DNA from 3 places in the Faecalibacterium sp. i25-0019-C1 genome. Region 3 is predicted to be linked to each of the others. Evidence: predicted binding sites of a transcription regulator. Region 3 holds the regulator's gene; each other region holds the start of a gene.

Region 1 (4,042 bases), 680 kb from region 3:
ATGTCATGTGTTCGCTTGAGACTTTTGTCACAGACAAGGTGCTGTGGCAGGAGTCTCTTTTTCTTGTCACCGTACCGGAGCACAATAGGAGGCAAGAAAACTATGAACTTTCTGAACACATTCGCAAGTCTGTTTTCCAATTTTGGAAACCTGACTTGGCAGATGGTGGTGATGTGGGGCATTGGTGCATTGCTCATCTACCTTGCCATCGCCAAAAAAATGGAGCCGAGCCTGCTTTTACCCATGGGCTTTGGTGCCATTCTGGTCAATCTGCCGCTGTCCGGTGCCATCACGCAGGGCGATACCGTAGGCCCCATTTCTGCCCTGTTTGAAGCAGGCATGTCCAACGAGCTGTTTCCCCTGCTGCTTTTCATCGGCATTGGTGCTATGATCGACTTTGGCCCCCTGCTGGAAAAACCGTGGCTCATGCTCTTTGGTGCCGCAGCGCAGTTTGGTATTTTCTTCACCCTGTTTCTGGCAGGCTTCTTCTTTGATTTGAAGGATGCTGCTTCCATCGCTGTCATTGGTGCAGCGGACGGTCCCACCGCCATTTTTGTAGCTAACACCCTCAACTCCCAGTACCTTGGTGCCATCATGGTGGCAGCGTATAGTTACATGGCTCTGGTGCCCATCGTGCAGCCGCCGGTCATTAAACTGCTGACCACCCAGAAGGACCGCCGCATCCGGATGCCCTATGAAAAGGGCAATGTCAGCCAGCTGACGAAGATTCTGTTCCCCATTGTGGTAACCATCATTGCCGGTATGGTAGCTCCTGCCAGCGTAGCTCTAGTTGGTTTTCTGATGTTCGGCAACCTGCTGCGGGAGTGCGGCGTACTGAACGCCCTCAGCGAAACCGCGCAGAATGTGCTGGCAAACCTCATCACCATCGTGCTGGGCCTGACCGTGGCCGGACAGATGACCGCTGACAAGTTTGTCCGGCCCGATACCCTGCTCATCCTTGCACTGGGTCTGGTAGCCTTCGTTTTTGATACCGCAGGCGGCGTGCTGTTTGCAAAGCTGCTGAACCTGTTCCTGCCCGAAGGCAAAAAACTGAACCCGATGATCGGTGCAGCCGGCATCTCCGCCTTCCCCATGAGCGGCCGTGTGGTCAACAAGATGGGATTGGAAGAAGATAACCAGAATTTCCTGCTGATGTACTCCATCAGCGTCAACGTTTCGGGGCAGATCGCATCCGTCATTGCAGGCGGCCTGATTCTGACCCTGATGGCTTAACGGAGGTACACTTATGCTTCATCTTTCTTCGTGGATGACCACCCTGCCCATGATGCTCATCGGCATGGTCGGCATTCTTCTCGTCATTGGTGTCATTGTCCTGGCTGTGATGCTGCTCAACCGGCTGACAAGTCGGAAATAATTCACCCCATCAAGCAGAAACGAATTTACGGCGAAATATCGCTATAAATATGATGCACAGGCCTTCTAAAGCTGTGATTTTGTGACAACTTGGTGTCACTTCAATAAAGAACCCGCTTTCACTTCAATTTGATGTTGAAAGCGGGTTCTTTTCGCTTTTATGCGTGTTTGACGGCGGTTTCAAAAAGATTGACTGCTGCGCCCTCTTGCGTGTCGGTGTTGTGGGTACCACGCTTTTTCACTTCCGAAAAGATGTCAGAATACAAAAACCCCCGAAGAGCTTCTTACGGTTCTCCGGGGGTTGGTTCTATGCGCCGGTGTTCCTCACACCGATGCACAAACGTTACTCGATTTCAATGAGATTGGGATTCGCAGGCAGAGCCTTCTGCTGCTGCGGTGCGGGCAGCACGATGTGCAGGATGCCATCCTCGAACTTTGCGTGGATGTCCTCCTTCTTCACGGCATCACCCACATAGAAGCTGCGGGCACAGGTACCGGAGAAGGTCTCACGGCGCAGGTAACGGCCATCGTTGTCCTTCTCGTCACTGGAGTGGCTGCGGACGGCCTGAATGGTCAGGTAGCCATCGCTCAGCTCCATCTGAACGTCTTCCTTCTTGCAGCCGGGCAGGTCAACAGCCACATCATAGTTGCCATCGGCGGTCTGCTTCACATCGGTTTTCATCATGTTTGCGCCGCGCTTGCCGAAGGTTTCACGCTCTTCACGATTCATTGCACGCTCCAGCGCACCGTCGTTCCAGAACGGATCAAAGAAATCATCGAACAGATTTTCATGGAAAACAGCAGGCATAAACATAAAACAACCCTCCAATCCCGGCGTTCGGGTCGGGCATAAAATCAAGATCGTGCATCAGGAGCGGAGTCTTCCCGGGAGCCTTGCGGTTCCCTCATGCCCCTTTCTCCTGAGCACGCCACTGTTATAGCACCGTTTATTAGCAGTGTCAATAGTAGAGTGCTAAAATTCATAAAAGAATAATACTTTTATAATATTTCATGCAATTCTCGGCAAAATCGTTTGCACTGGATTCAATTTTTTCTTCTCTGATCGTAGTCTTTCGCTGTGACAGAACGGATGCAAGCCGTTTCTTCAGAACCAGGCGATCCATTGCCCGCGTAAACAATGCAGTTGTCAAAAAGTCTCTCTGTCCTTGCATCGTCTTGCGTTCTGCCGGTCCACCCGCTATAATAATGTGGAAACCGAGATGAAAAGAGCGTGATATTGTGGAAGAGACCGAGATCAGTCATTTTCTCCACATTTTGGTCCGAATGGGCGAAGCTTTACAAAACAGTGGCGCAGAAGTATTCCGCGTTGAGGACACTTTGAACCGAATCGCAGTCGCCTATGGGGCAGAAGATGTGAATGTATTCGTGATCACATCCAGCATCGTGGTCACGCTTACCATGCCCTCGCTGCCGCCGCAGACCGAGACCCGCCGCCTGCGTCACGCTGCCAGCAATGACCTGCTGACATTGGAAAAGCTCAATGCGCTCAGCCGCCGTATCTGCACAGCGCCTCCTTCCATAGAAGAGTTTCAGCGCCAGCTGAATGCCATTCTGGCACAGCATCCGGACCCAAGACTGCATCTTGCCGGCAGTGTGTTGGCTGCTTCCAGTTTTGCCATCTTCTTTGGTGGAAATCTCTGGGACGGCCTGCTGGCCGGCGGCATTGCCGTTCTGATTTGCTGGATGGAGCGCTATCTCTCGCCTTTTTGTATGAATGGCGTAGAATTTCAGTTTATAGCATCATTTCTCAGCGGTGTCTCCACTCTGCTGCTCTGCCGCTTTGGGATGCAGTTTCATGCCGATAAAGTTCTGATTGGTATCATCATGCTGCTGATTCCCGGCATCATGCTGACAAATTCCATCCGGGACATCTTACTTGGGGACATTATTTCCGGCTCTCTTCGGCTGGTGGAAGCCATTCTGATGGCCGCCACCCTTGCACTCGGCATGATGGCCGCCATCTGGTTGATGGGAGGAATTTCCGCATGATACAGGTTTTTTCGCAGTTGCTCAGTGCTGCCCTTGGTTCGGTCGGTTTCGGACTGATCTTCAATCTGAACCGGCGCTACTTACCCGCCGCCGGTGTAGGCGGACTTCTGGCATGGCTGGCTTATCTTCTTGCCGCCAACACCCTGCACAGCGTCTTTCTTGCCAATCTGTTGGCCGGTTTCTGTGCCGCTCTGTATGCCGAAATTCTTGCCCGATGCTGCAATGCACCCTCTACGCCTTTCTTCATCACCGCTGCCATTCCCCTCATTCCCGGAAGCACCCTCTACTACTGCATGAACGCAGTCGTCTCCAATGATTTGTCTGCTGCAGAGCATTTCGGAGAGCAGACCTTTCTGGCCGCTCTTGGAATTGCCGGCGGTATGGCAATCGCATGGTGTCTGGCCGATTTGAGCCGGAAGCTGCACGCACTTGCAATCCGTTCTTCGGGAAAGTAGCGATCTTCCACATTGAAGAATGCCCCTGATGATCGGGTCGTTTGAGCTGCTGCTCTGAAATACGGAAAAAGGCCGTCCGGCACCGCAGCAGGGCTGCCTTTACAATTACAAGGATGTGTCTCTATGAAACTCAAACAATTCATTCAGCAGGAAACGGTCCTCACCGCAGCCGCTGTGCTGGCCGTTGTCTCCGCCTTCTTTGT
Region 2 (4,042 bases), 1.4 Mb from region 3:
TATTGATGTGCGTGGAAGCGGCAGGGGAGTAAGTCTGCTGCCTGCCGGAAAAAGTTACTTCATCAGGCTGCAGACGGCCTCGGCGTAGGCGGCGGGATCATCCACCGGCAGGCCTTCGATCAGCTGAGCCTGTGCGTACAGCAGAGCACTGTACTTCTTGAGCTTGTCGGTGTCACCGGCCTCCTGTGCGGCCTTGAGCACGGCAAACACGGGGTGGTTGACATTCAGTTCCAGAACCTTATCGCTCTTTACGCCTTCGCTGCCGGGCTGCTTGGACAGCACTTTTTCCATCTCAATGGACAGCGGGCCGTCAGCACTCAGGCACACAGGGTGATCCTTCAGGCGGGTAGAGACCTTGACCTCTTTCACCTTGCCGTCCAGTGCGTCCTTCATGGCATCGAACAGGCTCTTGTTCTCAGCGGTAGCGTCCTCGGCGGCCTTCTTCTCTTCCTCGGTCTCAAGGCCCAGATCACCGCTGTTGACATTCTTGAACTCCACGGTGCCGTCCTTGCCTTCGGCATCCTTGCGGGGATAGGTGCGCAGGATCTGCAGGCAGAACTCATCCACGTCTTCGGTCAGCAGCAGGACGTCATAGCCCTTATCCATGACCAGCTCAGCAGCGGGCAGCTTTGCCAGACGGTCGGTAGAATCACCGGCAGCAAAGTAGATATACTTCTGCTCAGCGGGCATCTTGTCCACATACTCCTGCAGAGTGACCATCTTCTGCTCCTTGGCAGACCAGAACAGCAGCAGGTCGCGCAGCAGCTCGGCGTGCATGCCGTAGTCGGAGTAAGCACCGAACTTGATCTGACGGCCGAACTCTTTCCAGAATTCCTCGTACTTCTCGCGGTCATTGGCCAGCATGGCGTGCAGCTCGTTCTTGATCTTTTTCTCCAGAGCGTTGTGGATCAGCTTGAGCTGGTTGTCCTTCTGCAGCATCTCGCGGCTGATGTTCAGGCTCAGATCCTGACTGTCCACAATGCCCTTGACGAAGCTGAAGTAATCGGGCAGCAGGTCGGCGCACTTCTCCATAATGAGCACGCCGGATGCGTACAGGGCCAGACCCTTTTCATAATCCTTGGTGTAGAAGTCGTAGGGACGGTGGCTGGGCACGAACAGCAGGGCATTATAATTTGCAGTGCCCTCGGTGCGGCTGACGATGACGCGGGCGGGGTCGGTATAATCACCAAACTTTTCCTTATAGAAGTTCGCGTACTCCTCGTCGGTCACTTCGCTCTTCTGCTTTTTCCAGATGGGCACCATGCTGTTCAGAGTTTCCAGCTCGGTGTAAGTCTCCCATTCGGGCTTATAATCCTCCGGCTTGGGATCGGGTTCCGGCTTCTGGCGCTCGTGCTGGCGCTCCATCTGGATGGGATAGCGCACATAGTCGCTGTACTTCTTCACGATGGCCACGATGCCGTACTCATCGAGGAAGTTGTCGTAGTGGTCCGTCTCAGTATCCGGCTTGATGTGCAGGATGATCTGGGTGCCTGCGGTGTCCTTCTGAGCGGGGGTCATTTCGTAGCCGTCCACACCGGAGGACTCCCACTGCCATGCTTCATCCGAGCCATAAGCCTTGGAAATGACGGTGACTTTATCGGCTACCATGAAGGAAGAGTAGAAGCCGACACCAAACTGACCGATGATATCGATGTTCTCGTCCTTGTTGTCCTTCTTGAAATCCAGAGAACCGGAGTGAGCAATGGTGCCCAGATTCTGCTCAAGTTCCTCTTTGGTCATGCCGATGCCGTTATCCTCAATGGTCAGGATGCGGTTCTCCTTATCGCGGGTGATGAGGATGCGGAAATCGCCCTTGTTCATGCCCACAGAAGGATCGGTCAGGCTCTTATAATAGAGCTTATCGATGGCATCCGATGCGTTGGAGATCAGCTCGCGCAGGAAAATTTCCTTATTGGTGTAGATGGAGTTGATCATCATATCCATCAGCTTTTTGCTTTCAGCCTGAAATTCTTTCTTAGCCATAATGCAAAACCTCTTTTTATCTGTATTCGGCACCAAGCACTCGGAATAGGATATTACTTTTGAATACTTAGCACTCGTAACTTTCGAGTGCTAATATACACCGACAAAAAGCAAAAATCAAGGGCTTTCATAAAAAGTTTAAAAAATGGTTCGTTTTGTGCTATAATGAACCGCAAAGGATGCTGTAAAAGGAGGAAATATCATGCAGCTGAAACAGCTGGAACTGGCCGGCGGTGGGACACTGACCGTTTATCTGCGTGATTGCTGTGAGCGGATGCCGAATGTGCTTGACCGGCCATTGGTGCTGGTGGTGCCCGGCGGCGGCTATACCCATGTGAGTGCCCGTGAGGGCGACCCGGTGGCGCTGCAGTTTGCGGCGGCGGGGTACCACACCGCTGTGCTGGACTACGCCATCTGCGAAAAGGCAAAGGACTACATGCCGCTGCGCCAGCTGGCCGAGGCTATTGGTCTTGTGCGGCAGCACGCGGCCCAGTGGCATATCCTGCCGGAAAAAATTGCCGTGTGCGGCTTTTCAGCGGGCGGCCACCTGGCCCTTTCCGGTGCTGTGCTGGACATTCCCGGCGAAGCGGCCCAGCCCCGGCCCAATGCAGTCATTCTGGGCTATCCGGTGGTCACGGCAGGGCAGTATGCCCACCGCGGCAGCTTTGTGCAGCTGGCGGGCAGCGCCGACCCAGCGGCACAGCAGGTGTTCGGGCTGGAGGATAAGATCACGCCGCAGACGCCGCCGGTGTTCGTATGGACCACCATGGAGGATGCCACCGTTCCGGTGGAGAACACCCTGATGCTGGTGAACGCTCTGCACCGGGCGGGCGTGCCCTGCGAGGCGCATCTGTTTGAAAAGGGGGTGCACGGTACCAGCATCAGCACGGCAGAGGTGGACCAGCCCAGCCGCCACCGGCATCACTGGGTGGAACTGGCAGTGGAATGGCTGGGAGACACTTTTGCCTTTTCCGTCTGTTAAGTCTGGATATATTTGAACGAACCTACAAAAAATTCACAATTAAACTGTTGACTTGCATAAGCCTTTGACGTATACTGGTCAGCAGGGACAAACTAAAGGAAGAAGGAAATACCTATGGTTATGGACCCGACCCTGCCGCGCATCTCTGTGCGCGACCTGATGATGCAGGCTTTTCTCACCGGATGGGAGCTTTCGGACAAGACGGTCTCGCAGGACGAATACCTGCAAAGCTCCATTCAGGTGATCGAAATGCTGCAGGTGGAACCGGAAAACCTTTATGCCGAAGAAGGCCTTGGACTGCCGGACGGCGAAGAAGTGGATCATCTGGACGACTGGCTGCGTGCCGACGGCCAGTGGCTGTACTACGGTGTAGAGGAAGAAAATTTCTTCCTGATCCAGTGGTACCCAGACGAAGCCGCCGCAAAGGCAAAACTGGCCCAGCTGGAAGAACTGGGCGACGGCAAGCAGTATCTGGTAGATTTTTCCCTCAAGCGGGAGAACCCTTCCAGTGCAGAGAACTTCGGCAATTCCAATCCGGTCCAGCTCCGCTCCTGAAAACATCACCTTAAAGCGAAAGGAAATTTTGCAGCATGCAGCTTTCTGAGATCGAGCGCGAACAGCTTTATGCCATCGTTGAAAAATACGATCATCACCCGGATGTGCAGCGGATGCGGGAGTACATCCAGCACGGCTCTGTCACCACCTACCAGCATTGCAAGAATGTGGCGCTGGTGAGCTTCTGGCTCAACCGCCGTCTGCATCTGCACGCTGACGAGACCTCGCTGGCAGTGGGTGCCCTGCTGCATGATTTTTATCTGTACGACTGGCACACCACCGGTACCTTTCACGGCCTGCGCCGCCTGTTTGAGATGCACGGCTTCTCCCATCCGGGTTATGCCTGCGTCAATGCAAAGCGGGTGTTCAGCATTACCAGAAAGGAACAGAGCATCATTGCAAGCCACATGTGGCCGCTGACCTTCCGTCATGTGCCCACCTGCCGCGAAGCAGTCATCGTCTGTCTGGCCGATAAGTACTGCGCCGTGGTGGAAAGCATGTTCCAGCGTTCCCGCGCCGGTG
Region 3 (4,042 bases):
GCCAGAGAAGCGGCAGTAGGCTCGTTGATGATACGCTTGACGTTCAGGCCTGCAATGGTGCCTGCGTCCTTGGTAGCCTGACGCTGGCTGTCGTTGAAGTAGGCAGGAACGGTAATGACAGCCTCGGTAACAGGCTCGCCCAGATAAGCCTCGGCATCAGCCTTCAGCTTCTGCAGGATCATAGCGCTGACCTGCTGGGGAGTGTACTCCTTGCCGTTCAGGGTCACCTTGTGGTCGGTGCCCATGAAGCGCTTGATGGAAGCAACGGTGTTCTCGGGGTTAGTGATGGCCTGACGCTTTGCCACCTGACCCACCAGACGGTCGCCGGTCTTGGTAAAGCCGACCACAGACGGGGTGGTGCGTGCACCCTCAGAGTTTGCGATAACAACGGGCTCGCCGCCCTCCATGACAGCCACGCAGCTGTTGGTAGTACCAAGGTCGATACCAATGATCTTACTCATAATGAAAACTCCTCTCGAAAGAACAAATCGTATTGTTTATGTGATGCTCAAATGTTTGTAAGCGGATGTTATATTCAAAACCCTTTCGGGTTTCTGCTTTGTTATTCGGCCACTACAACGGTCGCATGGCGGACGATCTTATCGCCCAGCTTGTAGCCCTTCTGGTAGACCGTGATGACGGTGCCGCTCTCCTGTCCGTCCGGGGCGGGGATCTGCTGCACTGCATTCATGAAGTTGGGGTCAAAGGGCTTGCCCAGCGCCTCGATCTCCTCCACATGGAGGGCATCCAGCGCCTTGGCGGCCTTGTCCAGCGTCATGGTCACGCCCTTTTTGTAGTTCTCGTCGGTGGTGGGGGCGTTGGCCGCCATCTCCAGCGTATCCAGAATGGGAATAATCTGGTTCACCGCAAAGGAAATGCCATCGTTGAACTTCTGGTCGGCTTCGCGGGTGGAGCGCTTGCGGTAGTTCTCGTACTCCGCTGCCATGCGCAGCAGCTGGTCTTTGGCCTGTGCAGCGTTGGCTTCGGCAGCATCCAGCTTTGCCTTGACGGCTTCCAGCTCACGGGCCTTCTTGTTGAACCAGCCGCCGTCCTTCTTCTTGTCATCCTTCGGGTCGGCAGCTTCAGCAGCAGGTTCCTGTTCGGGTGCTGCCTGCTGGGCCTTTTCCTCGGGAGCCGTTTCGGGCTGCTCCGCTTCCTGAGCCGGAGCCGTCTTTTTTGCTTCTTCGCTCATTCCAGATCCTCCTTATAGATCACAGTCCGCCGCGGTACGGCAGCCTGCGGGGTGTCTTTTCGTTTGCCGCTCATTCCTTCGCCAAGCTGATCTGCAAAGTAATGCAGCAGCGGCATCAGCTTCTGGAAGGGCATCCGGGTGGGGCCGATCAATGCAATGGAGCCCCACAGGCCTCCGCCCACCAGATACCGGTCGCTCACGATGCACAGGCCCGGGATCTGCGGTTCCAGATCCTCGCCCAGCAGCACGCTCTCACTGCGTTCTACCGGAGGTGCGATCAGGCCAGCGGCCTGCTCCTCGTCATTCAGCAGTGTGAGGATGTCGCCCACCTTGCCGTCCAGCTGGGGCCAGTCCAGCAGATACTGCTCGCCGCCCAGAAATACGTGGGGCTTGACGGAATCCTGCAGGATGGCCGCTGCCGCGCTGATGACAGGCACCAGCTCCGGGTCGATCTGGCTGCACAGCTCTGCCAGCAGCCGGGTGGAAAGATCCACCGGCGCTACAAAGGTAAGGTTGCGGTTGAGCAGTGCAGCAAGTGCTGCCGCATTCTCGCGGGAGAGGCCGGTGCGCACCCGTGCCACACGGGTACGAACGTAACCGGCCGTGGTAACGGCCAGCACAGCCGCTGCGCTGCGGCCCACCTGAACCACTTCATAGTGGGCGATGCACAGGTCTTCGGCGCACGGGGTGCTGATGGCGGCGGTGCAGCCGCTGATGGCGGCCAGCGCCTTGGCGGCACCTGCGGCCAGCTTTTCCGGCTCATGGTCGAGGCTTGCGAACACCGCATCCACACGGGCGCGGCTCACACGATCCAGCGGCTGATCGTCGGTCAGCAGATTATCAAGGTAGTAACGGTAGCCCTTGGCGCTGGGCACACGGCCCGCGCTGGTGTGGGGCTGCTCCAGCAGACCCAGCTTTGTCAGCGCCGCCATCTCATTGCGAAGCGTTGCGCTGGAAACTGCCATGTCAAAGTAGTTTGCCAGCACGCTGCTGCCAACGGGCTCGCCTTCGAGACCATACAGCGCCACGATCGCCTGCAAGACTCGCTGCTTGCGTGCATCCATCGTCATAGCGCCTGCCTCCTTTTTGCGTTCGCTTTGTTTGTTTAGCACTCCTTGTTCCTGAGTGCTAAGACCATTATAGCCAATTTTCCGGTGCTGTCAAGCCCCTTGGAAAAATGTTTTAAAAGATTCATAATTCTGTCATAAACGAAGAAAGCGCCCTCCTTATTATAAGGAAAGCGCTCCGGCATGTTCTTTACTCTTCCATCTGCCTTGCCAGAAATGCCGCCGCCACATTCACGGCCTTGAGCTGGGCGGCATCCGGCGTGGCCGTGCGGTCTTCGGTCAGCAGGGCCACCACGCCGGTCACATCGCCCGCCGCAATGATGGGTGCGGCGCACAGCACTGCTCGGGGCGAGCCTTCGCAGGGCAGGATGCACTTTTCGGCAATGCCCTCGCTCTGGTACAGCCTGCGGCCATCCATCAGCTTTTCCAGCGGCTGGCTGATGCTGCGGTCGGCCAGCTCCCGCCGGCCGGAGCCGCTCACCGTAAGGATGCGGTCACGGTCGGCCACCAGTGCAGTCAGCGCAAAGCTTTTGCTGAGCACCTCGGTATACTGGGCCGCTACTGCGTTCATCTCGCCAATGGGCGAATACTTTTTAAAGATCACCTCGCCGTCGCCCGTGGTGAAGATCTCCAGCGGGTCGCCGCGGCGGATGCGCTGGGTGCGGCGGATCTCCTTGGGGATCACCACCCGGCCCAGCTCGTCGATGCGGCGCACGATTCCTGTTGCTTTCATGTTTTTGCTCCTCCGTTTCCTTAAAAATGCCTGCAGCACTAGTATCTGTCAGGCCGGGCCATTTATACCTGCTGCCCCCGCGCAAAAAGACCTGCACGGAAAGCTGCCTCTTCGTTGCGTTTCCGGCAGGGTTCTGCTACAATGATACAAAAAGCCGTTTTCATAAGCACAGCACCCCGCTTATGAAGACAGATCCTAAAATTCTGCTGAGAAAGGCAGGTGTCCGGATGCCGAACATCCTCATTCTGGGCGGCGGTGCCGCCGGTCTTGCAGCCGCGCTTGCGGCGGCACAAAGTGCCCCCGCTGCACAGGTCATTGTGCTGGAGCGCAACCCGAAGCCGGGCAAAAAGCTGCTTGCCACCGGCAATGGCCGTTGCAATCTGGATAACACCGGCATTGCGCCGGAGCTGTATTTCACTGCCGACCCGGCAGCACTTCGTCCGCTGCTGGATGCCGTAAATACCGCCGACCCGCTGCGCTGGTTCCGTGCGCTGGGGCTTTACACCCGCACCGACGAGGCGGGCCGGGTGTATCCGTACTCCAATCAGGCGGCGGACGTGCTGGCCCTGCTGGAGCACCACCTTGCGCAGCACCATGTGCAGCTGCGCACAGGCTGCACCGTGCGCACCCTGAGCCAGAGCCGCAGCGGCTACGCCGTACAGTTCGAGACGGCAGAGGGCTCTGCCGAAACGCTGCGCGCCGATGCCGTCATCTGCGCCATGGGCGGCGAGGCAGGGCCGCAGTTCGGCACCGACGGCTTTGGCACCCGGTTCGCCGCCCAGTGCGGCGGCAGGGTGGAGCCGCTGTACCCCTGCCTGACCGCCCTGCAGTGCGCAAAGCCCCGCAAAGCGCTGGCTGGCATCCGTGCCAAGGCAGCAGCATCCCTGCTGGACGGTACCCATGTGCTTGCCTGCGAGAACGGCGAGGTACAGTTCACCGATTACGGCCTTTCCGGCATCTGCATCATGCAGCTGTCCGGCCTGCTGGCCCCGGGCCGCGGCCCCAAGGCTCCTGCTGTGGAGCTGGACCTCTTCCCGGCAGTGGACGAAA

The links. Region 3 encodes HrcA, which represses chaperone genes, less so after heat shock. Its sites were predicted from a motif close to TGTTAGCACTCNNNNNNNNNGAGTGCTAACA; they were not measured.
Region 1: ACGHUK_RS04460 (Hsp20/alpha crystallin family protein) is a predicted target of HrcA. The motif match lies at 2,323-2,353, and genes of this name have one in related genera.
Region 2: htpG (molecular chaperone HtpG) is a predicted target of HrcA. The motif match lies at 2,049-2,079, and genes of this name have one in related genera.

The regions. Positions count from the first base shown of each region.
Region 1 covers NZ_AP031428.1:897,984-902,025, reverse strand. Annotated here, with positions in the region: gene ACGHUK_RS04470 (sodium ion-translocating decarboxylase subunit beta) at 103-1,233, shown strand; gene ACGHUK_RS04465 (oxaloacetate decarboxylase) at 1,247-1,375, shown strand; gene ACGHUK_RS04460 (Hsp20/alpha crystallin family protein) at 1,718-2,188, opposite strand; gene ACGHUK_RS04455 (threonine/serine exporter family protein) at 2,614-3,384, shown strand; gene ACGHUK_RS04450 (threonine/serine exporter family protein) at 3,381-3,839, shown strand; gene ACGHUK_RS04445 (SLC13 family permease) at 3,963-4,042, shown strand, end outside.
Region 2 covers NZ_AP031428.1:1,638,631-1,642,672, reverse strand. Annotated here, with positions in the region: gene htpG (molecular chaperone HtpG) at 55-1,983, opposite strand; gene ACGHUK_RS08085 (alpha/beta hydrolase) at 2,186-2,965, shown strand; gene ACGHUK_RS08080 (hypothetical protein) at 3,080-3,520, shown strand; gene ACGHUK_RS08075 (HD domain-containing protein) at 3,556-4,042, shown strand, end outside.
Region 3 covers NZ_AP031428.1:220,236-224,277, reverse strand. Annotated here, with positions in the region: gene dnaK (molecular chaperone DnaK) at 1-461, opposite strand, end outside; gene ACGHUK_RS01090 (nucleotide exchange factor GrpE) at 563-1,192, opposite strand; gene hrcA (heat-inducible transcriptional repressor HrcA) at 1,189-2,262, opposite strand; gene ACGHUK_RS01080 (stage V sporulation T C-terminal domain-containing protein) at 2,450-2,992, opposite strand; gene ACGHUK_RS01075 (aminoacetone oxidase family FAD-binding enzyme) at 3,220-4,042, shown strand, end outside.